4 regions of the Enterobacter asburiae genome follow, and region 3 is predicted to be linked to each of the others. Evidence: predicted binding sites of a transcription regulator. Region 3 holds the regulator's gene; each other region holds the start of a gene.
The links. The regulator LexA, encoded in region 3, represses DNA repair genes until DNA is damaged. The targets are predictions, from matches to a motif close to TNCTGTATGTACATACAGNA.
Positions count from the first base shown of each region.

Region 1: a site for LexA is predicted at 4,225-4,244, ahead of umuD (translesion error-prone DNA polymerase V autoproteolytic subunit). Genes of this name have one in related genera too.
Region 2: a site for LexA is predicted at 5,671-5,690, ahead of ACJ69_RS03145 (DNA translocase FtsK 4TM domain-containing protein). Genes of this name have one in related genera too.
Region 4: a site for LexA is predicted at 2,196-2,215, ahead of dinB (DNA polymerase IV). Genes of this name have one in related genera too.

Region 1 is NZ_CP011863.1:1,144,312-1,152,059, forward strand. It holds gene ACJ69_RS05795 (LysR family transcriptional regulator) at 1-110, shown strand, start outside; gene smrA (DNA endonuclease SmrA) at 466-1,029, shown strand; gene tcp (methyl-accepting chemotaxis citrate transducer) at 1,057-2,718, opposite strand; gene ACJ69_RS05810 (aldo/keto reductase family oxidoreductase) at 2,863-3,729, shown strand; gene ACJ69_RS05815 (hypothetical protein) at 3,775-3,975, opposite strand; gene umuD (translesion error-prone DNA polymerase V autoproteolytic subunit) at 4,263-4,697, shown strand; gene umuC (translesion error-prone DNA polymerase V subunit UmuC) at 4,681-5,943, shown strand; gene ACJ69_RS05830 (hypothetical protein) at 5,956-6,225, opposite strand; gene ACJ69_RS05835 (LysR family transcriptional regulator) at 6,308-7,195, opposite strand; partial or broken gene ACJ69_RS05840 (SDR family oxidoreductase) at 7,293-7,748, shown strand, end outside.
Region 2 is NZ_CP011863.1:629,279-637,026, forward strand. It holds gene cydC (heme ABC transporter ATP-binding protein/permease CydC) at 23-1,744, opposite strand; gene cydD (heme ABC transporter permease/ATP-binding protein CydD) at 1,744-3,510, opposite strand; gene trxB (thioredoxin-disulfide reductase) at 3,625-4,593, opposite strand; gene lrp (leucine-responsive transcriptional regulator Lrp) at 5,138-5,632, shown strand; gene ACJ69_RS03145 (DNA translocase FtsK 4TM domain-containing protein) at 5,768-7,748, shown strand, end outside.
Region 3 is NZ_CP011863.1:3,240,999-3,248,746, reverse strand. It holds gene gntR (gluconate operon transcriptional repressor GntR) at 1-592, shown strand, start outside; gene gntK (gluconokinase) at 719-1,246, shown strand; gene gntU (gluconate transporter) at 1,250-2,590, shown strand; gene plsB (glycerol-3-phosphate 1-O-acyltransferase PlsB) at 2,709-5,129, opposite strand; gene ACJ69_RS15695 (diacylglycerol kinase) at 5,284-5,652, shown strand; gene lexA (transcriptional repressor LexA) at 5,761-6,369, shown strand; gene dinF (MATE family efflux transporter DinF) at 6,433-7,748, shown strand, end outside.
Region 4 is NZ_CP011863.1:4,680,288-4,688,035, forward strand. It holds gene ACJ69_RS22890 (NADH:ubiquinone reductase (Na(+)-transporting) subunit D) at 1-85, shown strand, start outside; gene nqrE (NADH:ubiquinone reductase (Na(+)-transporting) subunit E) at 92-688, shown strand; gene nqrF (NADH:ubiquinone reductase (Na(+)-transporting) subunit F) at 699-1,922, shown strand; gene nqrM ((Na+)-NQR maturation NqrM) at 1,922-2,125, shown strand; gene dinB (DNA polymerase IV) at 2,233-3,291, shown strand; gene pepD (cytosol nonspecific dipeptidase) at 3,369-4,826, opposite strand; gene gpt (xanthine phosphoribosyltransferase) at 5,087-5,545, shown strand; gene frsA (esterase FrsA) at 5,652-6,896, shown strand; gene crl (sigma factor-binding protein Crl) at 6,954-7,355, shown strand; gene phoE (phosphoporin PhoE) at 7,465-7,748, opposite strand, start outside.

The DNA.
Region 1 (7,748 bases), 2.1 Mb from region 3:
CTAAAGCAACATATTATTTAATTCAGCGCCGTGATTCACGTCAGACTCCCCTTGCTGAGTCATTAATTACGCAATTCAGAAGGGAGGTGAGGAAAATAGTCGTCGCGTGAAATGCCAATTAAAAAAAACAGGATCTGCCCGACATCAGACAGACCCTATAGTACACACAGCAGTACGTCCTTTCGCCAATCCTGAGTATTATTTCCATGAGGCAGGTATATTTAGGTATAACACCTTTCCCGAAAAATGAAAGGCGGGCGAGTGATTGATTTCATGAAATTTTAACATAAATCACGTATTTTATCTTTGCTGAAATTTTAGTTAAGTCTGATTTAAGTTTATTTAATAATTACTATATATATTCATCAGGTTAATAATATTGCCACGCATCGCTCTGTAACGGTGATTGAGGCCGGTCTCTGGCGCAGGTATAGTACAGTCCTCAGATGTAGCTGGAGGATGTCCATGAACCCTGACGACAAATCATTTTTTCTTGACGCCATGGAAGATGTCCAGCCCCTGAAGCGCTGCGCGGATATTCACTGGCAGCCCAGCCGCAATACGCGGACGCGCGAGGAGGTGGATAGCGAACAGCTGGATAACTTCCTGACGCTGGATTTTCTTGACGTGCTTCCCCTGGAAGAGCCGCTGGCGTTCCGGCGAGAAGGGGTACAGCAGGGCGTTATTGATAAGCTGCGCTCGGGGAAATATGCCCGCCAGGCCAGCTTAAACCTCCTGCGTCAGCCTGCCGAACGCTGCCGTCAGATGCTCTATTCTTTTATTCGCCAGGCCGGACGCGACGGGCTACGCAATCTGATTATCATTCACGGGAAAGGGCGCGAGCAAAACTCGCATCCCAATGTGGTGCGCAGCTATCTGGCGCGCTGGTTAACCGAGTTTGAGGAAGTGCAGGCCTTCTGCGTGGCGCTGCCGCATCACGGCGGCAGCGGGGCATGCTATGTTTCACTGCGAAAATCGGATGAGGCAAAACAGGAAAACTGGGAGCGGCACGCCAAGCGCAGCCGCTAGCGGGCGATCTCCTCGCCCGCCGGTGACTCAGAACGTTTCCCAGTTGCTGTCGGTGGAGGCGGTAGTCGTCGCCGGGCGCAGCAGCTGTGGCGTTTTCAGACTGGTCGGGCGTGGTGCGACCGCTTTTTCTTTGCCGTTCAGACGAAACGCCGCTACCGCCTGGCGCAGCTGCTCGGACTGATCTTCCAGTGCCGCAGCCGCCGTGGCGGACTCCTGCACCAGCGCGGCGTTTTGCTGCGTCACGCTGTCCATCTGCGAAACGGCCAGGCTCACCTGCTCAATACCGCGGCTCTGCTCGTCAGAGGCAGATGAAATCTCACCCATGATGTCGGTCACGCGGGTGACGGCAGCGACAATTTCCTTCATGGTGGTGCCAGCCTCGCTGACCTGCTCAGAACCGGTATTGACCCGGCTGACGGAGTTCTCAATAAGCCCTTTGATCTCTTTAGCCGCCTGCGCGCTGCGGCTCGCCAGCGTACGGACTTCGCCTGCAACAACCGCAAACCCACGACCCTGTTCCCCGGCGCGCGCCGCTTCCACCGCTGCGTTAAGTGCCAGAATGTTGGTCTGGAACGCGATGCTGTCGATCACGCCGGTAATATGCGCAATTTGCTGCGAACTGTCGGCGATTTCGTTCATGGTGCGAACCACGTTATCCACGACGTGACCGCCGCGCGCGGCCGTTTCAGAGGCGTTTTTCGCCAGCAGCGTTGCCTGACGGGCGTTATCGGAGTTCTGTTTAACCGTCGCGGTCAGCTCTTCCATGCTGGCGGCGGTCTCTTCGAGCGAGGCGGCCTGCTGCTCGGTACGGGCGGAAAGATCGTTGCTCCCTGCGGCAATTTCGCCTGCGCCGGTGTAGATGGAATCGGTACTTCCACGTACGGCGCTGACGGTGGTCACCAGCGACTGCTGCATCTCATGCAGGCCGGCAGCCAGCTGGCCCATCTCGTTGCGACCGGAGATAGCGATCTCCTGCGTCAGGTCACCCCCTGCAATGGCGCGAATATGGTTCATAATGGAGTGGAGGGGTTTTAACAGCAGGTGCTGTAAACCCTGCCAGATGACCACCAGAACCGCGATAACGGCCAGCAGAATAGCCGCCAGCGTCCACTGCATCTGCGTGAAGCTGCTCTGGTTCTCTTCGGTTGCGGCCTTCAGCAGGGTGTTGTTTTCGGCGCGCCAGCGGTTATAGACCGCTTCCATCTCGTCCTGCGCCTGCTGCGCGTCCAGATCGCCATAGGCCTGGTAGTTGTCGGCACGCAGATACTCAATCGATAAGCGCATCACTTCGTGCATCTGGTTCCAGGACTTCTGCATCTCGTCGGTTAATGCTGCCTCCTGGCCGTTAACCTGCGGCAGCTTCTGCCACTCTTTGTTATAGGCTTCGGCTTTTGCCAGCGAGTCGGCTGCGGTGCCAAGCAGCTTATTGATCGCCGCAAGGGAAGCCGGGTCGCGCTGGTTTTTCAGGTAGCGGATCGCCACGCGGGTGACGGTGACGCGCGTTTTCACCAGCGTGTTCACGCTGTCGCTCAGGCTTTCCTGCTGGGCATTGAGCACGCCGGAATTCTGGAAGTTATGGCGATCGTTGCTGACGGCAGAGTAGAACAACCCTCCCGTGACAACTTGCAACAGACAGAATATGGTGAGGGCAAAGATAATACCGGTAATCACGTGCAAATTTTTCAGCATAGCGGTCGTCCGTTAGAAAGGATGCAGAGGTACACCAATACTATCGTCGTATAGAATTTAAACTTTAATTTAACTCGCGCTTAACTAAGGGCTCCGGTGAGGAACCTGTTGTAAATCCGGATCATTTTTATGAGGAAGGTTAACATGAGCAGCATTGATAAAAGCGGGACGTACGCGCTCGGAACGCGGACGGTTAAACGACTGGGCTACGGTGCGATGCAGCTCGCCGGGCCGGGCGTCTTTGGTCCTCCGAAGGATAAGCAGGCCGCGCTGGACGTGCTGCGCGAAGCGGTAGCGGCGGGGGTGAACCACATTGATACCAGTGATTTTTATGGTCCTCATGTCACTAACCAGCTGATCCGCGAGGCGCTTCATCCGTACCGGGACGATCTGACGCTCGTCACCAAGATTGGCGCTCGTCGCAACGAAAAAGGTGCCTGGCTGCCGGCCTTTTCCGCGCAGGAACTGACTCAGGCGGTGCATGACAACCTGCGTAATCTGCAGCTGGACGTGCTGGACGTGGTGAATCTGCGGATCATGTTTAGCGCACACGGGCCGGCGGAAGGGTCGATTGCTGAACCGCTCTCCACCCTGGCCGAATTACAGCAGCAGGGTCTGGTGCGTCATATTGGCCTGAGCAACGTCACGGCCACCCAGGTTGCGGAAGCCCAGAAGATGGTCCCGGTGGTGTGCGTGCAGAACATGTACAACATTGTGAATCGGGGTGACGACGCGCTGGTGGATCTGCTGGCGCAGCAGGGGATCGCGTATGTGCCGTTCTTCCCATTGGGAGGCTTTACGCCACTGCAATCTTCCGGGCTGCAGGCCGTCGCGGATTCACTGGGCGCAACGCCAATGCAGGTTGCGCTGGCATGGCTGCTGCAACGTTCCCCGAATATTCTGCTGATCCCTGGCACCTCTTCCGTGGCGCATCTGCGTCAAAATCTCGCGGCGGGGGAGCTGCGGTTGCCGCCTGAAGCGCTGGAAACGCTGAATTCGCTGATGGATTAAAGGTAACACGCGCAAAGCCTGAAGGATGCTTCCGGCTTTGCGCGCTTAGAGTCCTGTCTGACTTTTCTGCCTGTGAAGCGCTAACGCTTCCGCCACAATCTCCTGCTTGCTCTTACGCGTCTCAAAGGCGGTGGTTCTGATGTACTCCATCAGATCGGGATCGATGCGGGCGCTCAACATTCTGAGATCGGCCTCCTTTGCCAGACCGCGTGCAACACGCTTGTCTGGATAGTCACGGGCTGGCATTGAAAATATTCTCCAGTAAGTCTTGTTAATTCGTTCGGTAAAATATGCTTTTATCTGAATTTAAAGTCAACATGTAGTTATTGCATAGTGATGTTATTTTTTATAAGTCATAAACTAGATGACTTTTATATGACTTGTTCTGTCAGGCCTGTTAACGGCGGGCAACGTTGCTAAATTAAAACCGCTCAAACTTCAACGCGTTTGGGTTCGCCTTTGGAAATGACCTTGATCCTTGTCCATAATCCGTAATACTGTATTTATATACAGTATCTGGCGAGAAAGGCATTATGGACACTCTCTTTTCTTATCACCCAAAACAAGACATTGAATTACCTTTGTTTTTAGAACGCGTTGCCTGTGGTTTCCCCAGCCCGGCGCAGGATTATGTGGAGGATCGTCTCGATCTTAACCGGCTGGCAGTCAGACACCCCAGTGCGACCTATTTTATCAAGGTGAGCGGAGACTCCATGATTGGGGCGGGGATCGGCGACGGCGATCTGCTGGTGGTCGATCGTTCGTTAAATGCCGAACACGGGGATATCGTCGTGGCGTCGGTCGCCGGTGAGTTTACGGTGAAAGAGCTACAGACCCGTCCGGTTCTGAGACTTCTGCCGCATAATGCCCGCTATCAGCCAATTACCTTTCAGTCCGAAGAGGAGCTGCAGATCTTCGGCGTCGTCACCCACACCCTCAAAACGCATAAACATGTTCGCGCTGGTTGATGTGAATAGCTTTTACGCCTCCTGCGAGAAGGTGTTCCGCCCCGATCTGGAGGGGAAACCCATCGTGGTGGTGTCCAATAACGACGGCTGCATCATTTCATTGTCGCGGGAGGCAAAGCAGTTCGGCATAAAAATGGGTGAGCCGTATTTTAAATTCAAAGAAAAACTATACCCGTCAAAAGTTTACGTCTTTAGCTCGAACTATGCGCTGTATGCCGATCTCAGCAGTCGGGTCATGCAGACGCTGACCGATCTCGCCCCGGCAATAGAGATTTACTCCATTGATGAGGCGTTCGTGAACGTTTCAGGGGTCAGCCACTGCCTGTCGCTGGAAGCGTTCGGTCACCAGATGCGCACGCAGGTCTTTAAAAATACGGGCTTAACCGTTGGCGTCGGTATTGCCCCGACCAAAACGCTGGCGAAGCTGGCCAACTATGCGGCGAAACGCTGGGCCAGCACGGGCGGCGTGGTCGATCTCTCAGGCCGCGAGCGGCAGCGTAAGCTGCTGGAAAAGGTTCCGGTAGAGGAGGTGTGGGGAGTAGGGCGGCGCATCACGAAAAAGCTCAACGCTATGGGGATCACCACGGCGCTGGAGCTGGCGGAAGCGTCGTCCTGGGTCATTCGCAAACATTTCAACGTGGTACTGGAACGGACGGCCCGCGAGCTTCGCGGTGAGCCCTGCCTTGACCTGGAAGAGTTCACCCCCACGAAGCAGCAAATTATCTGTAGCCGTTCGTTTGGACACCGTATTACACAGTACGAGGAGATGCACCAGGCCATTTGTGCCTACGCGGAACGCGCAGCAGAGAAACTGCGCGGCGAGCATCAATACTGTCGCTTTATCAGCGTGTTTGTGCGCACCAGCCCGCACGCGGACAACGAAATTTATTACGGCAATCAGGCTTCTGTCACCCTGATGACGCCCACCAATGACTCGCGCGATATCATCCGCGCCGCCACGGAGGCGCTGGGACGTATATGGCTTGACGGCTATCGCTATATGAAAGCCGGGGTCATGCTGGCGGACTTTTTCAGCAGCGGCGTCGCCCAGCTGAATTTGTTTGACGATAATCGTCTGCGCGCCAACAGCGCGGCGCTGATGGAGATGATGGACAGCGTAAATCATTCCGGTAAAGGGAAGATATGGTTCGCCGGGCAGGGTATTGAGAAATCCTGGGCAATGAAGCGTGAGATGCTGTCACCGGCCTATACGACGCGGTACGCCGATTTGCCGGTGGCGAAGTAGAAGATGGTTGCGTTATTTCTTTTGCACCAACCAGGTTGCCGCAGCCGCCAGCGCGCCGATCAGCGGCATTTCGCCCGCTCCGGCCAGGAAGTTATAGCGATCGATCTCATTATTTTTACGGATATCCGCAAGGCGGGTAAGCGCCTTTTTTTCATCCGCAGCGCCGATCTCCTCGAACTGCTTTTCAAACCCCTGAGAGATGAGCTGAGCGGCCGCATCGGTGTTTGCGCTCTCGATCGCAATGAGGTTCGGGCCTTTTTGGAAAAAACAGTAATCCGGCATACGTGCTCCAGAAAGAGGGGATACGGTAAAAACACTCTATTCCTTGCGGTTAAAAAATGCACGTGATTTACGGCGGAAACAATCAGTTTTTCTTTATTATTTCAGGCAGTAACTGCTCAATCACGCTGACGACCTTTCTGACGCGCTGCGGAATAAAGCGGGCGTCAGGATAGACGGCATAGAGGAAGCGATCGGGCAAGCGCCAGTCGGGCAGCACCGGCACCAGCGTGCCCGCCTGCAGCGCCCTGGCCACAAGCGGTCGCTGCATGCCGCCGATACCGATGCCGGCCTCCAGCGCTTGCAGCAGCGCGTCGCTGGTGTTGGCACGGAAAACGGTATTCACGTTGAGCTCGACCGTTTCCTCGTCAGAAATCAGGCGCAGGGGGGCATCCAGCGGAATAGCGCTGAACCGTACGTGTGGCAGCGACGTCAGTTCGCTGACGGCGTGTACCGCCTGAAAACCGGGAGCGGCAAACAGCGCGGCTTCAATACGCGCCAGCACGCGAGCCGCGTGCGCCTGCGGAGGCTCACTGCCCAGCCGTATCGCGACATCCACGCCCTCCGTCACCAGATCGGCAAGGCGGTCATCCAGGGAAATCATCAGCTGCAGTTCGGGATGTAGGCGCTGTAGCGCTAGCAGATGCGGCAAAACGATCTGCCCCAGGCCGCTCGGTAACTGGACATGGACGCGTCCCTGAATGCTATGGTCAACAGGATGCAGACGCCTCTCCGCTTCCCCCATTGCGTCCAGCACAAGCTGCATATCACGCCGGTAACGTTCACCCTGTTCGGTCAGCTTCATCGTACGCGTCGTTCGGTGCAGCAGCACCACGCCAAGCTCATCCTCAAGCGCCGCGATCTGTTGACTGACGGCGGACTGCTTAATGCCGGTCTGACGGGCTGCCGCCGAAAACGAGCCCGCTTCAGCGACGCGTAGAAAGGTAGAAATGGCGGTGAGCTTATTATTCATTTAATGATTCTGCTTATAAGTGCCATCGGTTTCCGGGGATATCTCCAGAAAAAATAATAGATCACACTGCGTCTGTCACCCTTTCCGGAGAAACACCATGAATAAGATCCAGCAACACAACGTCGCCCTGGTCGCAGGCGCCAGCGGCATAGTCGGCAGACAGCTGGTCAGCACGCTCCTGCACCATCAGTGGGAGGTGATCGGCCTCAGTCGCCGCGAGGTAACCCATCCGGACGGCATTCCCGTGGTGAACGTCGATTTACTGGACGCGCAGGACACCGCGCGGGCGCTGGACGCCCTGAACGGTGTCACCCACATTTTTTACAGCGCCTGGGCGAACGCGGCGAACTGGACGGACATGGTTGAGCCGAACGTCACCATGCTGCGTAATCTGGTCAGCACCCTCGAAAAAACGGCACCTTTGCAGACGGTAAGCCTGATGCAGGGGGACAAAGTCTATGGTGCGCATCTGGGGCCGTTTAAAACCCCGGCGCGGGAAAGCGATCCCGGCGTACCGGGTGCCGAATTTAACGCCGCGCAGCTCGCGTGGCTC
Region 2 (7,748 bases), 2.1 Mb from region 3:
GTAAGGACGCTACAAATATAGTCTACAGACGCTGTTTAAACTGGTAGTAGCGACCCTGTTTCGCCAACAGCTCTGCGTGACTACCTTGCTCAATAATGTGTCCGTTGTCCATCACAATTATCTCATCAAAACTCGCCAGTCCGCGCAGGCGGTGTGTGACCATCAGCACGGTTTTGCCGGCCATGACATTCGCCAGTAAATCAAGGATTTGGCTTTCGGTCGTGGCGTCCAGCCCTTCGGTGGGTTCGTCGAGCAGCATCAGCGGCGCATCGTGCAGCAGCGCGCGCGCAATGGCCAGACGGCGCAGCTCGCCGCCGGAGAGCTGACGGCCGCCATCGCCCAGCCAGCTGTTCAGCCCGTCGTCCTCAAGCAGTTTTTGCAGTCCGACCTGCTCCAGCACGGCGCGAAGCGCATCATCAGAGGCCTCTGGCGCGGCCAGCAGCAGGTTATCACGCAGGGTGGCGCTAAACAGATGCACGCGCTGCGGAACGACGCTCACCGTCTTGCGCAGGGCCTGCTCGCTGAAATCGGTCAGCAACGTGTTATTAAAACGAATATGACCGCGCTGCGGATCCCAGGCGCGGGTCAGCAACTGCAGCAGCGTCGATTTACCGCAGCCGGTACGGCCGAGGATCGCAATCCGCTGTCCTGCCTTAACAGAAAGGTTGATACCTTCCAGCGCGTTCTGCGTCTGCTTGTCGTAGGCGAAGGTGACATCTTCAAGCGTTAGCGCAACCTGCTCTGGTACCGCAGTTTGCCCGGCACTGAACGTGACTTCAGGCTTCTGTTCGGCAATCTGCGTGATGCGCAGGGCAGAGGCGATCACCTGACCAAGATGCTGGAAGGCGCCAGTCACCGGGGCCAGCGCCTCAAACGCCGCCAGCGCGCAGAAGACGAAAAGGGCAATGAGAGGACCCGGCTGTGAATTTCCCCCGACATCGCCGGAAGCCAGCCACAGCATGGCAATCACCGCCACGCCGCCGATTAACATCATCAGCGCCTGAGAGAAGGCCGTCAGCTCCGACTGGCGGCGCTGGGCCTCATGCCAGTTAAGCTCCGTACTTTCCATCCGCGCACGGTAGCGCTTGCTGGCGCCAAAAATCGTCAGCTCTGCCTGCCCCTGAAGCCAGGAGGTAAGCTGCTGGCGGTAGTCCCCGCGCAGGCGCGTCAGGTTTTCCCCGGTGGATTTCCCGGCGCGGTAAAACAGCGGCGGCAGAATGATGAGCGTCAGCAGCATGATCCCGCCCAGCGTCAGCGCAACGGAAACATCCAGAACAGACAGCCCCAGCGTGACCACCACAATCACCACAAACGCGCCCACGATCGGGGAAATCACGCGCAGGTAAAGGTGATCCAACGTGTCGACATCCGCAACAACACGGTTAAGTAATTCACCCTGACGAAAACGCGCCAGCCCGGCAGGGGAGAGGGGTAGCAGTTTGCTGAAGGTGTAGATGCGCAGGTGCTGCAGCACGCGGAAAGTGGCGTCGTGGCTGACCAGCCGTTCGAAATAGCGTCCGGCAGTCCGCGTGATGGCGGTACCGCGAACGCCGGCAGCCGGGAGCATATAGTTGAAGCTGTATAAACCGGCAAAGCCCGCGACGGCCGAGGCCGACAGGAACCAGCCGGAAAGCGTGAGCAGGCCAATGCTGGCGAGCAGCGTGACAATCGCCAGCACAATCCCCAGCGTCAGCATCCATTTGTGGCGTTTATAGAGCGCAAGATAAGGCAGCAGAGCACGCATCAGATGTCCTCCTGACGGTTCGCCAGCAGGGCGGCAAACGGTCCCTGCGCGGCAACGAGAGAGGCGTAATCGCCTTGCTCAACAATACGGCCGTTCTCCATCACCCAGATCTGGTCCCAGTCGGCAATCCCCTCCAACTGATGGGTAACCATCAGGGTGGTTTGCTGCCGGGAGGCGGCGTTCAGGGCCTCCATTACGCGCTGCTCGCTGTGGGCGTCCAGGCTGGCGGCGGGCTCATCCAGCAGCATCAGCTGACAAGGATTCAACAACGCGCGGGCAACGGCTACGCGCTGCGCCTGTCCGACCGACAGCCCGGCGGACTGATCGCCGACCACGGTATCTACCCCCTGCGGAAGCAGCGGCAGAAACTCGCTGACCCAGGCGCGGTCGAGCACCGATAGCAGTTCATCTTCACGCGCGTCCGGGCGCGCCAGCAGAACGTTTTCACGCAGCGTAGAGGCTGGAAGCTGCGGGTTTTGTCCTACCCAACTGAGCTGTTTACGCCAGGCGTCTGGATCGAGGTCGCGCAGTTCGGTTTTGTTGATCCGCAGTGAACCCGTGTAGGCCATAAAGCCGGATAGCGCATTCAGCAGAGAACTTTTACCGGAACCGCTGGTGCCGACGAGCACCACCCGTTGTCCGGCAGGTAAGGTAAAGTTCAGCGGACCCGCGAGCACTTTGCCTTCCGGTGACAGAATAGAAAAGTCCTGCGCTTCAATGGTCACGGGGTCTTTAGCATTCAGCGTCACGTCACCCCGCTCCGGATGAGCCAGCGGCGTTTCAAGGAACGTTTTCAGGCTATCGGCTGCGCCAACCGCCTGCGCTTTGGCGTGATAGAAGGTTCCCAGATCGCGAAGCGGCTGGAAAAACTCCGGGGCCAGGATCAGCGCCAGGAAACCGGCAGAAAGGGTCACCGCCGTGCCGTAATGGCCGAAATCCAGCGCGCCAAGGTAGGAGAAGCCAAAGTAGACCGCCACGAGGGCAATCGACAGTGAGGTAAAGAATTCCAGTACGCCGGAAGACAGGAAGGCGAGGCGTAGCACTTCCATGGTGCGCTGACGGAAGTCCTGCGATGCCTGGCGAATATTTTCGGTTTCCGCTTCACCGCGGCCAAAAATGCGTAACGTCTCCATGCCGCGCAGACGATCGAGGAAATGGCCGCTCAGGCGACCCAGTGCCAGGAAGTTACGGCGGTTGGCATCCGCTGCCCCCATGCCGACCAGCGCCATAAACAGCGGGATCAGCGGGGCGGTGCCCATCAGAATCAGCGCAGCCATCCAGTTCACCGGGAAGATGGCGATCACGATCAGCAGCGGAACGAAGACGGCAAGGGCCATTTGCGGCAGATAGCGCGCATAGTAGTCGTGCATATCGTCAATCTGCTCAAGGATCAGCGTCGCCCAGCTACCGGCCGGTTTACCCTGGATCCACGCGGGCCCGGCTTCCTGAAGGCGATCCAGCACCTGACGGCGGATCTCGTAGCGGATGTGCTGTCCGGCGTGAAAACCGACGCGCTCACGCAGCCACACCACCCAGGCGCGCAGGATAAAAATCAGGATCAGGACAATAAAGGGCAGCAACAGCGCTTCGCGCGGGATGTTCTCCATGATCATGTGATTAAGAATGCGGGCCAGCAGCCATGCCTGGGCAACAATCAACAGACCGCTAACGAATCCCAGGAGACGGGAAATCGTAAGCCAGCGGCGGGAAATAACGCTTTGCTGTTTCAGCCAGCGTGTTAACTCTTGTTGACGGGTTTTTTCCATTGCGTACTTTGCAGGTGACGTTATTAGAAATTGGGCAGCGCAATGTTACAACGGGGAGACAATAAAGGCGACTTATCGCCGCCTTTATTTACGTTTGTTACTGACTTGTAAAGATTATTTACCTTGTTCAGCCAGTCCATCGAGGTAGCGTTCAGCGTCCAGAGCGGCCATACAGCCGGTGCCCGCAGATGTAATCGCCTGACGATAAATGTGGTCCATCACGTCGCCAGCCGCGAACACGCCCGGGATGCTGGTCTGGGTCGCATTACCGTGAATGCCGGACTGCACTTTGATGTAGCCGTTTTCCAGCTCCAGCTGACCATCGAAGATTGCGGTGTTCGGGCTGTGGCCGATCGCCACAAACAGACCCGCCACTTCAAGCGTTTCGACGTTATCGGTGTTCTGGGTATCACGGATACGCAGACCGGCAACGCCCATCTGGTCGCCCGTCACCTCTTCCAGGGTACGGTTGGTATGCAGCACGATGTTGCCGCTTGCCACTTTATCCATCAGGCGTTTGATCAGGATCTTCTCCGCGCGGAAGGTTTCGCGACGGTGGATCAGGTGCACTTCAGAGGCAATGTTCGCCAGGTAGAGTGCTTCTTCCACTGCGGTGTTGCCGCCGCCGATGACCGCGACTTTCTGATTACGGTAGAAGAAACCGTCACAGGTTGCGCAGGCAGAGACGCCGCGGCCTTTGAACGCTTCTTCGGATGGCAGACCGAGGTAACGGGCAGAGGCGCCGGTGGCGACGATCAGCGCGTCACAGGTGTATTCGCCGCTGTCGCCCGTCAGGCGGAACGGACGGTTCTGCAGATCGACCTTATTGATGTGGTCGAACAGAATTTCAGTTTCGAATTTAGCGGCATGCTCGTGCATACGTTCCATCAGCAGCGGCCCGGTCAGGTCGTTCGGGTCCCCTGGCCAGTTTTCCACTTCGGTGGTGGTGGTCAGCTGACCGCCTTTTTCCATACCGGTGATGAGTACCGGGTGCAGGTTAGCGCGTGCAGCATAGACCGCTGCGGTATATCCCGCAGGTCCAGAACCAAGGATTAGCAGCTTACTGTGTTTGGCCGTGCCCATGAGATCCCCATTGTTGTTGGCAGACATTTGGCTGGATTGTAGGGAATTTGTTGTCGTAAAAAAAGAGCGCAGCAATTTTGATATCAATCTGTGTAATAGCCACGGACGATGAGTGGCGCGCTATAACATCACGCTTTCGCCTGAAAACCGGTCGTTTGTAAGGCAATAAAATGAGGATTAATACCCTGCCGTAATGAATATCCGGCATGTTGTACTAAAAAACGATGTTTTGCTTTGACAATCCCCTGCGCTTTTGCGAAAACATTCAAGGAAGAAAAAAAACCGCGTTAACCGTATGCCGCATAGGCATGCACGTAAATGCCATTTTTACCGGGTCAGTGAAATCTACGCATGGCGTGGACAGACGCCATACGTGATGTCGGTGACTGCCTTCGGGCAACGGTCTTCTTACCAACAGAACCCGAATCCGCATCGCGTCTAATACAAAACCAGGCGATGTGATGACTAACGGGTACAGGCTCTGAACAGTGATGTGCACAGGGTCCAGGCAGGAGTAGGGAAGGAATACAGAGAGACAATAATAATGGTAGATAGCAAGAAGCGCCCTGGCAAAGATCTCGACCGTATCGATCGTAACATTCTTAATGAATTGCAAAAGGATGGGCGTATTTCCAACGTCGAGCTTTCAAAACGTGTGGGACTTTCCCCGACGCCGTGCCTTGAGCGTGTGCGCCGACTGGAAAGACAGGGTTTCATTCAGGGCTACACTGCTCTGCTGAACCCGCATTATCTGGATGCCTCACTTCTGGTATTTGTTGAGATTACTCTGAATCGTGGTGCGCCGGATGTGTTTGAGCAATTTAACGCCGCTGTACAAAAACTTGAAGAAATTCAAGAGTGTCATCTGGTATCCGGTGATTTCGACTACCTGTTGAAAACCCGTGTGCCTGATATGTCCGCCTACCGTAAGCTGCTGGGGGAAACCCTGCTGCGTCTGCCAGGCGTGAACGACACCCGTACGTATGTGGTGATGGAAGAGGTCAAACAGAGCAATCGTCTGGTTATTAAGACGCGCTAACACGGAACAGGTGCAAAATCAGCGTAGTTTGATTACACTCCTGTTAATCCATACAGCAACAGTGCCGGGGAGTCCCGGCGCTGTTGTCCGTTTTAGCAAAAAGGCAGGATATGCCTGATACCTGGAGAGCCTTTTTTGAGCCAGGAATACACTGAAGACAAAGAAGTCACACTATCGAAGCTAAGCAGCGGACGTCGTCTCCTCGAGGCTTGGCTGATTGTTATTGCCCTTTTTGCCGTCTGGCTGATGGCAGCCTTACTCAGTTTCAACCCCTCAGATCCCAGCTGGTCACAAACTGCATGGCATGAGCCTATCCATAATTTAGGCGGTGTCCCCGGTGCCTGGCTTGCGGACACGCTGTTCTTCATTTTCGGTGTGATGGCCTACACCCTTCCCGTCATTATCATTGGCGGATGCTGGTTTGCGTGGCGTCATCGTCAGAACGATGATTACATCGACTATTTTGCCTTGTCGCTGCGCCTGATTGGCGCGCTGGCGCTGATCCTCACCTCGTGCGGGCTGGCGGCAATCAATGCAGATGATATCTGGTACTTCGCCTCTGGCGGGGTGATCGGCAGTTTACTCAGTTCTGCACTGCAGCCGATGCTGCACAGCAGCGGCGGCACGCTGGCGCTGCTGTGTATCTGGGCGGCCGGGCTGACGCTGTTTACCTGCTGGTCCTGGGTGAGCATTGCCGAGAAGATCGGAAGTTTTATCCTCACCATTCTGACTTTCGCCAGCAACCGTACTCGCCGTGACGATACGTGGGTTGATGAAGAAGAATACGAAGATGAAGAGGAAGATGACGCGCCTGTGCAGCGTCGCGAGTCTCGTCGTGCGCGTATTCTGCGCAGCGCGCTGGCCCGTAGTCAGCGTGTTGCTGAGAAATTTGCCAACCCGCTGGGTCGTAAAACCGATGCGGCGCTCTTCTCCGGTAAACGCATGGATGAAGACGAGCAGGTAGCGTATCGCGCGGCGGGTGTCGCCGTCGATCCTGACGATGTGCTCTTCTCCGGCAGCCGGGCCACTCCGGGTGACTTCGACGAATACGATCCGCTGTTAAATGGCCATTCGGTTACCGAGCCGGTTGCGGCCGCCGCAGCCGCGACGACCGCTGCGCAGGCGTATGCCGCGCCTGTCGACGCCGTGACGCCATCCGCGCCGGTTTCGCCACCGGAATCCGTTATTCAGCAGCCTCAGGTTGACTGGCAGACTGCGCCGGGCGTTCACACGCCGGAGCCCGTTATCGCGCCTGAACCTGAAAGCTACATCCCTGTACAGCAGGAGCAGTGGCAGCAGCCGTATCAGCCGCCGCAGCCTGCGTATGAACCGCAAGATTACCCGCACTATGAACAGCCTGTGGCCCAACCTTATCAGGGGTATGTGCCTGAGCCGGTTGAACCTGTGCAGCCTTATGTAGAGCCGGAGCCTGAACCTGAAATCGTGGAAGAGGTAAAACCCTCTCGTCCACCGATGTACTATTTTGAAGAAGTTGAAGAGCGTCGTGCGCGTGAACGCGAGCAGCTGGCGGCCTGGTACCAGCCTGTGCCTGAACCGGTGCAGGAGCCGGTGACGAAAGCGCCTTCTGTTTCCGTTCCACCGATCGACCCGACGCCTGCAGTCGCACCCGTAGCGGAAAGCGTGAAGCAGGCTACCGCTGCCGCTGCCGCTGCCGTAGCTGCACCTGTCTTTAGCCTGGCAACAGGGGGCACGCCACGTCCTCAGGTGAAGGAGGGGATTGGTCCGCAACTGCCTCGCCCTAACCGCGTTCGCGTTCCAACCCGCCGTGAGCTTGCCTCTTATGGCATCAAGCTGCCTTCCCAGCGTATGGCCGAAGAGAAAGCGCGCGAGCCTGAGTACGAAGATGACGCCGATGAAATGCAGCAGGACGAGCTGGCCCGTCAGTTCGCTGCGCAGCAGAATCAGCGCTACGGTGAAGAATACCAGCACGATGAACCGGTGCTGGAAGACGAAGAGGACGCGGCTGAAGCAGAACTGGCGCGCCAGTTTGCCGCCACCCAGCAGCAGCGCTATTCCGGTGAGCAACCGGCTGGCGCAAATCCGTTCTCGCTGTCTGATTTTGAATTCTCGCCGATGAAGGATCTGGTGGATGATG
Region 3 (7,748 bases):
CAAAATGATCGAAGTGGCCGGTATCCCGGTGGTGGAGCTGATGGACAGCCAGTCGCCGTGCCTCGATATCGCCGTGGGGTTCGATAACTTCGAAGCGGCACGCCAGATGACGGCGGCCATCATTGCCCGTGGGCATCGTCATATCGCCTATCTGGGTGCGCGTCTTGATGAACGTACTATCATCAAACAGAAGGGATACGAGCAGGCGATGCTCGACGCGAACTTAACCCCCTACAGCGTGATGGTGGAGCAGTCCTCTTCCTATACGTCGGGTATTGAGCTGATGCGTCAGGCACGACGCGAGTATCCGCAACTGGACGGTATTTTCTGCACCAATGATGACCTTGCGGTCGGCGCGGCGTTTGAGTGCCAGCGTCTGGGGCTCAAGATCCCGGATGATATGGCAATTGCCGGTTTCCACGGCCACGACATCGGCCAGGTGATGGAGCCGCGTCTGGCGAGCGTCCTGACCCCGCGTGAACGTATGGGCCGCATTGGCGCAGAACGCCTGCTGGCGCGCATTCGTGGCGAGACGGTTACCCCAAAAATGTTAGATTTAGGTTTCACCTTGTCACCGGGTGGATCTATTTGAACTGACAAATTTGAAGTAGCTCACACTTATTCACTTCGCGCACGTTTGGATATTGCTTCTCTTTTGCCCCGGCAGGACAATGTTACCGATAACTGTTACCCGTAACAATTGACTGAGGGACACCCTTTGAGCACGACTAATCACGATCACCACGTCTACGTCCTGATGGGCGTTTCCGGTAGCGGGAAATCAGCCGTAGCCAGCGAAGTGGCGCATCAACTCCAGGCTGCGTTCCTTGATGGCGACTTCCTCCATCCGCGCAGCAACATCATGAAAATGGCCTCCGGCGAGCCGCTGAACGACGACGACCGCAAACCGTGGTTGCAGGCGCTGAATGACGCCGCGTTCGCTATGCAGCGTACCAACAAAGTCTCCCTGATCGTCTGCTCTGCGCTGAAAAAAACCTACCGCGACCTGCTGCGCGACGGTAACCCGAACCTCTCTTTTATCTATCTGAAAGGGGATTTCGAGGTGATTGAAAGCCGTCTGAAGGCGCGTAAAGGTCACTTCTTCAAAACTCAGATGCTGGTGACGCAGTTCGAAGCGCTGCAGGAGCCGGGTGAAGACGAGAAAGACGTCTTAGTGGTTGATATCGATCAGTCACTGGAGGGTGTTGTTGCCAGCACCATCGAGGTCATTAATAAAAGGCAGTAAGTTTTGAGTACATTAACGCTAGTTTTGACAGCAGTGGGTTCCGTATTGCTGCTGCTGTTTTTAGTGATGAAGGCGCGTATGCACGCTTTTGTTGCTTTGATGGTGGTTTCTATTGGTGCAGGTCTCTTTTCCGGTATGCCGCTCGACAAGATCGCCGCGACGATGGAAAAAGGGATGGGCGGTACGCTGGGCTTCCTGGCGATTGTGGTCGCCCTTGGCGCGATGTTTGGCAAGATTTTGCACGAGACGGGCGCGGTCGACCAGATTGCTGTCAAAATGCTGAAATCCTTCGGCCACAGCCGCGCGCACTACGCGATTGGCCTGGCTGGTCTGATTTGCGCGCTGCCGCTGTTCTTTGAAGTGGCCGTTGTGCTGCTGATAAGCGTCGCGTTCTCCATGGCGCGCCACACCGGCACTAACCTCGTGAAGCTGGTTATTCCGCTGTTTGCGGGCGTAGCGGCGGCCGCAGCGTTTCTGCTGCCGGGGCCTGCGCCGATGCTGCTGGCGTCTCAGATGCACGCTGACTTTGGCTGGATGATCCTGATTGGCCTGTGCGCGGCAATCCCGGGGATGATTATTGCCGGTCCGCTGTGGGGCAACTTCATCAGTCGTTACGTTGAGCTGCATATTCCGGACGACATCACCGAGCCGCACCTGGGCGAGGGCAAAATGCCGTCCTTCGGCTTCAGCCTGTCGCTGATCCTGCTCCCGCTGGTTCTCGTGGGTCTGAAAACCATCGCCGCGCGCTTTGTGCCGGTGGGCTCCAGCGCCTACGAATGGTTCGAGTTCATCGGCCACCCGTTCACGGCGATCCTGGTGGCCTGTCTGGTGGCGATTTACGGCCTGGCGATGCGTCAGGGAATGCCAAAAGACCGGGTGATGGAGATCTGCGGTGCCGCGCTGCAGCCCGCGGGTATTATCCTGCTGGTGATCGGCGCCGGCGGCGTGTTCAAGCAGGTGCTGGTGGATTCCGGCGTGGGTCCGGCTCTGGGCGAAGCGCTGACCGGGATGGGCCTGCCGATTGCGGTCACCTGCTTCGTACTGGCTGCGGCGGTGCGTATCATCCAGGGTTCCGCAACCGTGGCGTGCTTAACCGCCGTGGGTCTGGTGATGCCGGTGATTGAACAGCTGAACTACTCCGGTGCGCAGATGGCCGCGCTGTCTATCTGTATCGCAGGCGGTTCGATTGTGGTCTCTCACGTTAACGACGCGGGCTTCTGGCTGTTCGGGAAATTTACCGGCGCTACCGAAGCGCAAACCCTTAAAACCTGGACGCTGATGGAAACCATCCTCGGCACGACGGGTGCGATTGTCGGGATGATAGCCTTTACGTTGCTGAGCTGAATGCGGTGATTTAACAAGGCTCAAAAATAAGGCCCGGTAGCGTTAGCGCTTACCGGGCCTTTATATTATGCAGAACGCCAGGCCGGGTCAGGTGAAGCCACCACCCGGCTTTTTCACATCACTCGCCCTGCGTCGCGCTCTCGATCGTCAAACGCACATCCGACGTAATGAGTTCGGCCAGCATCTGGTACACCTTCAGCGTCTCTTCCGGCTCGGCATCGCCCGTATCGCTGATGTAGCCTTCGTCACGCAGCGTCAGGACCAGAGAGCTGAAGACCGCTTTGTCGAAGAACTCCGGGGCGTTAATGCCGTGCAGAACGGACAGGCGCTGTGCCAGCGTCCGGCTCTCTTTCTCCAGCGTACCGCGGTTGATTGACGGGTTCGCACTCAGCAGCCAGAACGTAATGGCGTAGCGCTGCAGCGTTTCGCGCGCGCCGGCCGCCAGCAGTTGCAGGGTACGGGAACGCGACGGATTGATGTGCAGCTCGTCGTTTGAAACGGCGATCAGCCCCTGACGACGCAGCTCTTCCGTCAGTTTGTCCAGTTCGCCCGCCAGCTCATCCTTGCTCCAGCGCAGGAACAGTTCCGCTTTCAGCATCGGATAGAGCGTCTCAACGTGACGCAATAGCTCCTGACGCGAAATACTGCGGTGCTGGGTGATGATAGCCGCCATGAGCGACGGCAGCATCAGCATATGGGTGATGTTGTTGCGGTAGTAGGTCATCAGCACTGCCTGCTCGCGCGGCAGAATGATGATGTCGCCGATCGTGTCCTTTTCGACTTCAAACTTGTTCATCTGCAGCGCGTGATCGATAAGCTCACTGGCGGTAGCAGAAGGCACGGTTGAATCAACGGAATACGGCACGTTGCGCATCATGTCCAGATAGCAATCCAGCTGCTCCGTGAGCTGTTCGCGGGTCAGCGAGCGCTGACGCGAAGCCAGAAGCGCCGTACAGCACAGGTTCATGGCGTTAGCCGCACCGGCGTTGTTAATGCGCACCATCAGCTCGGACGCGATGCCGTTGACCGTTGGCGTCAGCCAGGCCGGACGAATCGCTTCGATAGGATCGATGGACTCACGCCACTCGGGAACGTGATGGTTCAGATACGTCATCAGCGGCATCGGTTCGCCGAAGTTCACGTAGCCCTGACCGAGATTGCGTAGCTTGCTCAAGCCGCGCAGCATCTGTGGCAGGCTCTCTTTCTCTTTGGTCGCACCGCGCAGTTCTTTGGCGTATGTGCCCACTTCCATCACGTGCTCATAGCCAATGTAGATTGGCACCAGCGTGATTGGACGGGTTCCTCCGCGCAGCATCGCCTGAATGGTCATCGACAGCGTGCCGGTCTTCGGATCGAGCAGACGTCCGGTACGGGAACGACCGCCCTCCACGAAGTACTCAACGGAATAGCCACGGCTGAACAGCTCGCCCAGATATTCGCGGAACACGGTGGAGTAGAGCTTGTTGCCCTTGAAGGTGCGACGGATAAAGAACGCGCCCAGGCGGCGGAAAATCGGACCTGCTGGCCAGAAATTCAGGTTGATACCGGCAGCAATGTGCGGCGGTACCAGCCCCTGGTGATAGAGCACGTAGGAAAGAAGCAGGTAGTCCATGTGGCTGCGGTGGCAGGGAACATAGACAATCTCATGGCCATCGTGCGCCAGCTGGCGTACGCGCTCGGCGTTATGAACGTTGATGCCCTGGTAGAGACGGTTCCAGGTAAAGCCGAGAATACGATCGGACAGGCGAATCATCTCGTAAGAGAAGTTCGCTGCAATCTCTTCCATCAGCGCAATGGCGTTCTGCTGGGCTTTCTCATGCGATATTTTTTTGCTGCGCGCTTCGTCTTCAACGGCGCGAGCAATCGCTTTGGAGGCCAACAGCTTGTTGAACAGATCCTGACGCGCCGGGAGACGCGGCCCTACGGCAGCCAGGCGCTGGCGGGCGAAGTGCATACGCGCCACGCGCGCCAGTTTTTGCGCGATGATCTTGTCGGTACCGTGCTCGTCCGCCATTCGACGCAGCGAAACGGAAGGGGAGAAACGCACAAAGCTGTCGCGTCCCAGCCAGGAGACCGCGAAGAACTTCTGGATGCCGTTAAGCATGCGCAGCGGCGGGTTCTCTTCACCTTTTTCACGGCCCGGACGACGACCAAACATCACCGATACCGGCACCATCTGTACATCCAGATCGGGGTTGCTGCGGTGCAGGTCGAGATAGTCGTGGAACAGCTTGATGGACTCTTCTTTTGGCGTGTAGTAGGTAAACACGCGCGGTCCACCGTGAATGAACACGTAGCGCGGCAGCAGCGTACCGTCAACTTCAAGCGGTTCAAGCGGGTCAGGTAAGTCATGCGCCAGACACTGGGCGCGAAGCGTCAGTAAGTCTGCCTTCGAGTTATAAGGCAAAACGTACATAATAGGACGCGAGGTATCGAGCCCCAATTCCAGCGCGGGTTCTGCTGGGATAGACTTGCTTTTTACCAGGATGCTTAATGGTAAATTAAGTAATTTGTAGTAAATTCGTGGCCAGCCGGACATAAACGATGTAAAGCCTCTGGTTAATAATGCAATTGCGGCGCAAGGATAACAGAAAGCGCGCAAAATTTCTGTTGTTACCCGTCATACTTCAGGCTGTAGCGAAACGCGCTACAGTTCCTGTTACTGACGCTTTTTTTCATAAAAGGTTCTTTTAATGGCCAATAATACCACTGGGTTAACGCGTATCATCAAAGCCGCCGGCTATTCATGGAAAGGTTTCCGTGCCGCGTGGATCAACGAAGCTGCCTTTCGCCAGGAGGGCGTCGCCGCAATCATCGCGGTGATCATCGCCTGTTTCCTTGATGTTGATGCTATTACCCGCGTACTTCTTATCGGTTCCGTACTTCTGGTGATGATAGTGGAAATTCTTAATAGCGCTATTGAGGCCGTTGTTGATCGCATTGGTTCAGATTTCCACGAGCTTTCTGGCCGCGCAAAAGACATGGGCTCTGCTGCCGTATTGCTGGCGATTATCACTGCCGTTATCACCTGGGTCACGCTGCTTTGGTCACATTTCCGATGAGCCTCGAGGAATAATTAAGTCCCTGGTTTTTTGTGCAGTTTTTGGTTCCAAAATCGCCTTTGACTGTATATACTCACAGCATAACTGTATATACACCCAGGGGGCGGAATGAAAGCGTTAACGACCAGGCAGCAAGAGGTGTTTGATCTCATCCGGGATCATATCGGCCAGACGGGTATGCCACCCACGCGTGCGGAAATCGCGCAGCGTCTGGGCTTCCGTTCTCCGAATGCTGCTGAAGAACACCTGAAAGCGCTGGCGCGTAAAGGCGTGATTGAGATTGTTTCAGGCGCGTCACGCGGTATCCGCCTGCTGGTGGAAGAAGAGACGGGCATTCCGCTGATAGGCCGTGTTGCTGCCGGTGAGCCTTTACTGGCACAGCAGCATATTGAAGGCCACTACCAGGTCGATCCTGGCATGTTCAAACCGAGCGCTGATTTCCTGCTGCGCGTCAGCGGTATGTCGATGAAAGACATCGGCATTCTTGACGGCGATCTGCTTGCGGTGCACAAAACGCAGGATGTGCGTAACGGTCAGGTGGTTGTCGCGCGCATTGATGATGAAGTTACCGTCAAGCGTCTGAAAAAACAGGGGAACACCGTTCAGCTACTGCCTGAAAACAACGAGTTCTCCCCGATTGTGGTCGATCTCCGCGAACACAACTTCTCTATCGAAGGACTGGCGGTTGGGGTCATTCGCAACGGCGAATGGCTGTAACCTCTTCCTGACAGGCTATGGCGCCGCTGTAGCCTGCTTCATTCTCGACTCCCGGTATTTTTCATGTCACTGCTGACGGCATCCGATAAGGCATTGTGGCGTCTCGCTCTGCCGATGATTTTCTCCAATATTACCGTTCCCTTGCTGGGTCTGGTCGATACTGCCGTTATTGGTCACCTTGATTCGCCTGTTTATCTTGGCGGCGTGGCGATTGGCGCGACGGCAACCAGCTTCCTGTTTATGCTGCTGCTCTTTTTGCGCATGAGCACCACCGGGCTCACGGCCCAGGCTTATGGTGCAAAAGATCCGCTGCGTCTGGCCCGCGCGCTGGTCCAGCCGCTGATCCTTGCGCTCGGTGCAGGGGCGTTAATCGTTTTATTTCGTACGCCCCTGATCGACCTTGCGCTCCATGTTGTCGGCGGCAGCGAGGCGGTACTGGCGCAGGCGCGACGTTTCCTTGAAATCCGCTGGCTCAGCGCGCCCGCCTCGCTGGCAAACCTGGTTCTGCTGGGGTGGCTCCTGGGCGTTCAGTACGCCCGTGCGCCAGTGATTTTGCTGGTGGTAGGCAACCTTCTTAACATTGTGCTGGATGTCTGGCTGGTAATGGGCCTGCATATGAACGTGCAGGGCGCGGCGCTGGCAACGGCGATTGCCGAGTACGGAACTTTTATTATTGGCCTGTGGATGGTCTGGCGCGTGCTGGCGATGCGCGGCATCTCCCTGGCGCTGCTCAAAACCGCATGGCGCGGCAATATCCGTAAGCTGCTGGCGCTCAATCGTGACATCATGCTGCGCTCGCTGCTGCTTCAGCTCTGCTTCGGCGCGCTGACGGTTTTCGGGGCTCGACTGGGGCCAGAAATCGTCGCGGTCAACGCGGTATTGATGACGTTACTGACCTTTACCGCCTACGCGCTGGACGGTTTTGCCTATGCGGTAGAAGCGCATTCCGGGCAGGCGTACGGCGCGCGCGAAAGCGGGCAGCTGCGGGACGTCTGGCGGGCAGCCTGCCGCCAGTCTGGGCTGGTGGCGCTGGCGTTCGGCCTGGTTTATGCCTGCTTTGGTGAGCAAATCGTCGCGTTGCTTACGTCTATCCCTGCGCTGCGCGAGCTGGCGAGTCACTATCTCATCTGGCAAGTCATCTTACCGGTGGTCGGCGTCTGGTGTTATCTGCTGGACGGCATGTTTATTGGTGCGACTCGCGGAGCGGAAATGCGCAACAGCATGGCGGTCGCTGCGGCCGGGTTTGGCCTGACGCTGCTGACGCTTCCCTGGCTGGGTAATCACGGTTTGTGGCTGGCCCTGGCCGTTTTCCTCTCGCTGAGAGGGATATCGCTGGCTTTTATCTGGCACCGCCACTGGCAAAACGATACCTGGTTCCC
Region 4 (7,748 bases), 1.4 Mb from region 3:
GCTGGCCCCTAGCGCGTTTTTCATTATCGGTTTGTTGATCTGGCTGATTCGTACGCTGAAGCCAGAACAGCAGGAAAAGGAGTAACCGACGATGGCTCATTACCTGAGTTTGTTTGTGCGGGCGGTGTTTGTTGAAAACATGGCGCTCGCGTTTTTCCTCGGCATGTGTACGTTCCTTGCGGTTTCCAAAAAAGTGTCGACGGCATTTGGTCTCGGTATCGCGGTCACCGTGGTGCTCGGCTTGTCTGTACCGATCAACAATCTGGTGTACAACTTTGTGCTGCGGGACGGCGCGCTGGTGGAAGGGGTTGATCTCAGCTTCCTGAACTTCATCACCTTTATCGGGGTGATCGCGGCGCTGGTGCAAATCCTCGAGATGATCCTCGATAAGTACTTCCCGTCGCTGTACAACGCGCTGGGGATCTTCCTGCCGCTGATCGCGGTGAACTGCGCCATCTTTGGCGGCGTCTCGTTTATGGTGCAGCGTGATTACAACTTCAGCGAATCCGTAGTGTACGGTTTTGGTTCCGGCATCGGCTGGATGCTGGCGATCGTCACCATGGCGGGGATCCGCGAGAAAATGAAATATGCCAACGTGCCTGCGGGTCTGCGTGGCTTGGGGATCACCTTTATCACCACCGGGCTGATGGCGCTGGGCTTTATGTCCTTCTCCGGTGTGCAGCTATAAGGGCAAACAGATGGAAATTATCCTTGGCGTGGTGATGTTCACGCTGATTGTACTGGTGCTGTCAGGGCTTATTCTGGCGGCGCGCGCGAAGCTGGTAAATTCCGGCGACGTGGTCATTGATATTAACGACGAGCCGCAGAATCAGATCCGCACGCCGGCGGGAGACAAGCTGCTCAACACGCTCTCCGGTAACGGCATTTTTGTCTCCTCAGCCTGCGGCGGCGGCGGTTCCTGCGGGCAGTGCCGGGTGACGGTAAAAGAGGGCGGTGGCGATATTCTTCCAACCGAGCTGGCGCATATCTCAAAGCGTGAGGCAAAAGAGGGCTGTCGTCTGGCCTGCCAGGTCGCGGTGCGTCAGAACATGAAGATTGAGCTGCCGGAAGAGATCTTCGGCGTCAAAAAGTGGGAGTGCGAGGTTATCTCTAATGATAACAAAGCCACCTTTATTAAAGAGCTGAAGCTGCGGGTGCCGGAAGGCGAGCATGTCCCGTTCCGCGCCGGAGGATACATTCAGATTGAATGCCCTGAGCACGCTGTGGCCTATGCGGACTTTGACGTGCCGCATGAGTACCGCGCCGACTGGGACAAATTCAATCTCTTCCGCTTTGTATCTGAGGTGAAAGAGCCGACGCTGCGCGCCTACTCGATGGCCAACTACCCGGAAGAGAAGGGCATCATCATGCTCAACGTGCGTATCGCCACGCCGCCACCGAATGTGCCGGACGCGCCGCCGGGCGTCATGTCGTCATACATCTGGTCCCTGAAGCCTGGCGATAAGGTGACGATCTCCGGCCCGTTCGGGGAGTTCTTCGCGAAAGATACCGATGCGGAAATGGTCTTTATCGGCGGCGGTGCCGGTATGGCCCCGATGCGCTCGCACATCTTTGACCAGCTCAAGCGGCTGGGTAGCCAGCGTAAAATCAGCTTCTGGTACGGGGCGCGCTCGCTGCGCGAGATGTTCTATGAAGATGAGTTTGAACAGCTGGCGCGTGAAAACCCGAACTTCACCTTCCATGTGGCGCTTTCCGATCCGCAGCCGGAAGATAACTGGACGGGCTATACGGGGTTCATCCACAACGTGCTGTATGAAAACTACCTCAAACAGCACCCGGCGCCTGAGGACTGCGAGTTCTATATGTGTGGTCCGCCGATGATGAACGCCGCCGTGATTAAGATGCTGAAAGATCTCGGTGTCGAAGATGAGAACATCTTGCTCGATGACTTTGGAGGCTGATGATGCTGACGTTTCTGGCAACCTTTGTGGTTTTTGTGCTTGTCATCTTCGGCATGTCGTTAGGCTGGATCGTTAAGCGGAAAAGCATTCAGGGCAGCTGCGGCGGTATTTCATCTATTGGGATGGAAAAGGTTTGCGACTGCCCGGAACCGTGCGATGCGCGGAAGAAAAGGATGGCCCGCGAACAGCAGCGCATTATTTAGTCTTGTCGGTCGGGTAAGGCGAAGCCGTCTCCCGACAATTCCCACCCACACTTCTCAACCCTCATTTGTTTACTGTATACTTATCCAGTGATAAGTGAGGGCTTACTATGCGCAAAATAATCCATGTCGATATGGACTGCTTTTTTGCCGCAGTGGAGATGCGTGACAACCCGGCGCTGCGGGATATTCCCATCGCCATTGGCGGCAGCCGCGTTCAGCGTGGTGTCATCAGCACCGCCAACTATCCTGCGCGCAAATTTGGCGTGCGCAGCGCGATGCCGACGGCGATGGCCTTAAAGCTTTGCCCTCATCTCACGCTTCTGCCAGGCCGTTTTGAAGCCTATAAAGAGGCTTCCCTTCATATTCGGGAAATCTTCTCCCGCTATACCTCTCTGATAGAGCCGCTGTCGCTGGACGAAGCCTATCTGGATGTGACCGACAGCGTGCACTGCCATGGCTCCGCCACGCTGATGGCTAAGGAGATCCGCCAGACGATTTTCAACGAGCTGAATCTGACGGCATCGGCGGGCGTCGCGCCCGTTAAATTCCTTGCCAAAATCGCCTCCGATTTAAATAAGCCCAACGGTCAGTACGTCATCACGCCTGACGAGGTGCCGGCATTTTTGAAAACGCTGCCGCTTGGTAAAATACCCGGCGTGGGAAAAGTCTCCGCCGCAAAGCTGGAAAGCATGGGGCTACGCACCTGCGAAGATGTGCAGCGAAGCGATCTCGCCATGCTGCTCAAGCGCTTTGGAAAGTTTGGCCGCGTGCTGTGGGAGCGCAGCCAGGGAATTGACGATCGCGATGTGAACAGCGAGCGGCTGCGGAAATCCGTCGGCGTTGAGCGCACCCTCATTGAAGATATTCATGACTGGTCCGAATGCGAAACCATTATCACGGAACAGCTTTACCCTGAGCTGGAACGACGCTTAAGCAAGGTGAAGCCGGACCTGCTCATTGCCCGTCAGGGTATCAAATTAAAATTCAATGACTTCCAGCAGACCACGCAGGAACACGTCTGGCCGCGTCTGAATAAAGACGATCTTCTCGCGACGGCGAAAAAGGCATGGGAAGAGCGCCGGGGCGGGCGAGGGGTCAGGCTGGTGGGTTTACACGTCACGCTGCTGGATCCGCAGTTAGAGCGCCAGCTGGTTCTGGGATTGTAAAAAAGCCCGGTGGCGCTACGCTTACCGGGCCTACGTTTTTCACCCTCTCCCTGTGGGAGAGGACTGGGGTGAGGGTATTACTTAACGGGGATTGCTTTCAGCAGCTCAGTCAGCAGCGTCCAGTAGTGACCGACGCTTTCGATATGAACCTGCTCATCCGGCGAGTGCGGGCCGGTAATGGTTGGCCCGATGGACACCATATCCATGTCCGGATACGGTTTCTTGAACAGGCCACATTCCAGACCGGCGTGGATCACCTGAATGTTCGGGGTGCTGTTGAACAGACGCTGATAGGTTTCACGCACCAGCGCCATCACCGGAGAACTTGCATCCGGCTGCCAGCCCGGGTAGCTGCCTTTTGCAGACGTTTTCGCGCCCGCCAGCGTGCCCAGAGATTCCAGCATGCTCACCACGTACTCTTTACCGCTGTCGATAAGCGAGCGGATCAGGCAGATGATTTCCGCGCTGTCGTCGCTCATGGTCACTACGCCCACGTTCAGTGAGGTTTCCACTACGCCTTTCGCCACGTCAGAGTTGCGAATCACGCCGTTTGGCGTCGCGTTCAGCAGCTGAACGAAGGTGTCACGAGACTGCGCGGTCAGCGCGGCTTTATCCGTAGATACGGATTCCAGCACTACGGTCAGGTTTTTCTCTTTCGCCGACAGTTCGTTTTTCAGGATATCCAGATATACGGTGGAGAGTTTTTTCAGCTCGTCCGCTTTTGCCGCTGGAACCGCTACGGTGGCGAACGCTTCGCGCGGAATCGCGTTACGCAGGGTACCGCCGTTGAAGTCCACCAGACGCAAATCCAGCTCGGCCGCATGGCCTGCCAGGAAGCGCGCCAGCAGCTTGTTGGCGTTACCCAGACCCAGGTGAATATCGCCGCCGGAGTGGCCGCCTTTCAGCCCTTTCAGCGTCAGCTTGAAGGTCTGGAAGCCAGCAGGAATCGCTTCGCGCGACAGCGGCAGGGTAGAGATGAAATCAATCCCGCCCGCGCAGCCCATGTAGATCTCGCCTTCTTCTTCAGAGTCGGTGTTGATCAGGATGTCCGCCTGCAGCCAGTTCGCCTGCAGACCGAACGCGCCGTCCATACCCGCTTCTTCGGTCATGGTCAGCAGCACTTCCAGCGGACCGTGCTCAACGCTGTCGTCAGCCAGTACGGCCAGCGCAGAGGCCATACCGATGCCGTTATCCGCGCCCAGCGTGGTGCCGCGTGCTTTCACCCAGTCGCCGTCGATGTACGGTTGAATCGGGTCTTTGGTGAAGTCGTGAACGGTGTCGTTATTCTTCTGTGGCACCATGTCCAGGTGCGCCTGCAGCACAACCGGTTTGCGGTTTTCCATGCCTGCGGTAGCCGGTTTGCGGATCAGAATGTTGCCAACCTGGTCACGTTCAGCATGCAGACCTTTTTCCTTCGCCCAGCCCATAATATGTTCGGCAAGCTGTTCTTCATGGTAGGAAGGGTGTGGAATGGAGCAGATTTTCGCAAAAATATCCCACAGCGGCTGCGGAGATAATTGAGACAGTTCAGACACGATAAGTCTCCTTGTCGAGGCGCTGCAAACAGGGTTGCAGGTCACAGGGTTAGCAGGTTAATAGTTACCACAAGTCAGGCTTGCGAGATGAAACTGAGAATACCACTTTCTCTGCTGGCTGGTAGCATAAAGCATGTAAAAACTCAGGCAGAGGGCGCTAAACACTGGTTTTTAGTGCGTCAGATCTCTATAATCTCGCGCAACCTATTTCCCCCTCGAACACTTTTTAAGCCGTATAAAAACAGGCTGGGACACTTCACATGAGCGAAAAATACGTCGTCACCTGGGACATGTTGCAGATTCACGCACGCAAACTGGCTGCGCGTCTGATGCCTTCCGAACAGTGGAAAGGCATTATTGCCGTCAGCCGTGGCGGTCTGGTACCGGGGGCGCTGCTGGCACGTGAGCTGGGTATTCGTCATGTCGATACCGTTTGCATCTCCAGCTATGACCATGACAACCAGCGCGAGCTGACCGTGCTGAAACGTGCGGAAGGCGACGGCGAAGGTTTCATCGTTATTGATGACCTGGTGGATACCGGCGGTACTGCGGTTGCTATCCGCGAAATGTATCCGAAAGCACATTTCGTCACTATCTTCGCGAAGCCTGCTGGCCGCCCGCTGGTAGACGATTACGTGATTGATATCCCGCAGGACACCTGGATTGAACAGCCATGGGATATGGGCGTGGTCTTCGTACCGCCAATCTCTGGTCGTTAATCACGTTGCGCAATTATTTTAACGCCCGGTGATGCCGGGCGTTGTTTTTTTTAGTCTGACGCGCGTTACAATAGTCTCTATACGACGTATTCATGGAGGCAACGCAATGACGCAGGCGAATCTCACCGAGACTCTCTTCAAACCCCGTTTCAAACACCCTGAAACGTCGACGCTGGTGCGTCGCTTTAATCCGGGTACCCAGCCTGCCGTCCAGTCCGCGTTAGACGGTAAAAACGTGCCTCACTGGTATCGCATGATTAACCGCCTGATGTGGATCTGGCGCGGTATTGACCCTCGTGAAATCCTTGATGTGCAGGCACGTATCGTGATGAGTGAAGCCGAACGTACCGACAGCGAACTCTACGACACCGTGGTGGGCTACCGTGGCGGAAACTGGATCTACGAGTGGTCTAAACAGGCGATGCTCTGGCAGCAAAAAGCCAGCCAGGAAGAGGATGCCACGCGCAGCGGCAAGCAATGGCTGCACGCCGCTAACCTTTACGGCATTGCCGCATACCCTCATTTAAAAGGGGATGAACTGGCAGAGCAGGCTCAGGCGCTGGCCAATCGCGCCTATCAGGAGGCGGCTCAACGTCTGCCGGGCCGGATGCGTGAACTTGAGTTCACCATTTCAGGGGGCGCGTCCGTTACCGGGTTCCTGCATATGCCTGAAGGTGAAGGTCCGTTCCCGACCGTCCTCATGTGCGGCGGGCTGGATTCGCTGCAAATTGATTATTACAGCCTGTATGAGCGTTACTTCGCACCAAAAGGGATCGCGATGCTGACGCTTGATATGCCATCAATTGGTTTTTCATCCAAATGGAAACTGACTCAGGATTCCAGCCTGCTGCACCAGCATGCGCTCAAAGCGCTGGAAAACATTCCGTGGGTTGACCACACCCGCGTGGCGGCATTCGGCTTCCGTTTCGGCGCGAACGTCGCGGTGCGTCTGGCTTATCTTGAATCTTCTCGTCTGAAAGCCGTCGCCTGCCTCGGCCCGGTCGTTCACGCCCTGCTCAGCGATCCTGCACGCCAGGGGAGCGTACCTGAAATGTACCTTGATGTGCTGGCCAGCCGCCTTGGCATGCATGATGCATCAGACGAAGCGCTGCGCGTTGAGCTCAATCGCTACTCGTTAAAAACGCAGGGATTGCTGGGACGTCGCTGCCCAACGCCGATGCTCTCTGGGTTCTGGAAAAACGACCCGTTCAGCCCGGAAGAAGAGTCGCGATTAATCACTTCGTCATCTGCGGATGGCAAATTGCTTGAGGTGCCGTTCAGCCCGGTCTATCAGAATTTCGACAAATCACTGAAAGAGATTACGCGCTGGATCGCTCAGAGATTGTGTTAATAGATTGCTAAATTTCGCTGGTTTGGTAAAACAGTGGCTTCACAAAAGGAGATCGCAATGACGTTACCGAGTGGACACCCGAAAAGTAGACTGATTAAGAAGTTTATGGCTCTCGGCCCGTATATTCGAGAAGAGCAGTGTGAAGAGAATCGCTTTTTTTTCGACTGCCTGGCTGTATGCGTCAACGTGAAGCCTGCACCCGAAAAACGTGAATTCTGGGGCTGGTGGATGGAAATGGAAGCAGAGGAAAAACGCTTTACGTATAGCTACCAGTTTGGCCTGTTTAATAAAGACGGCAACTGGCAGGCGACCACCATTAAAGATCAGGAAGTGATTGACCGCCTGGAATATACGCTAAAAGAGTTCCACGATAAGGCACGCGCGCTGCTGGCTACCCTGGATCTCAAGTTTGAACCCGCGGATGACTTTTCCAGCGAAGCGGTGAAGCTGACTGCCTGATAGTCTTCTCCTCCCTCTCCCTGTGGGAGAGGGCCGGGGTGAGGGCACCAGACCGCATTAATTCCCGACAAAAAAACCGGCATCAAGCCGGTTTTTTTATTCCGCATCATCAGAACTGGTAGGTCATACCCAGTGCAACGATGTCATCGCTGCTCACGCCCAGTTTATTTTTGTCGTCAATCTGGTTGATTTTATAATCAACAAAGGTGGACATATTTTTGTTGAAGTAATAGGTCGCGCCAACGTCAATATATTTCACCAGATCTTCGTCACCAATACCTTCGATATCTTTGCCTTTAGACTGGACATAGCCCAGGGAAGGGCGCAGACCAAAGTCGAACTGATATTGCGCAACAACTTCAAAGTTCTGCGCTTTATTTGCAAAACCGCCGG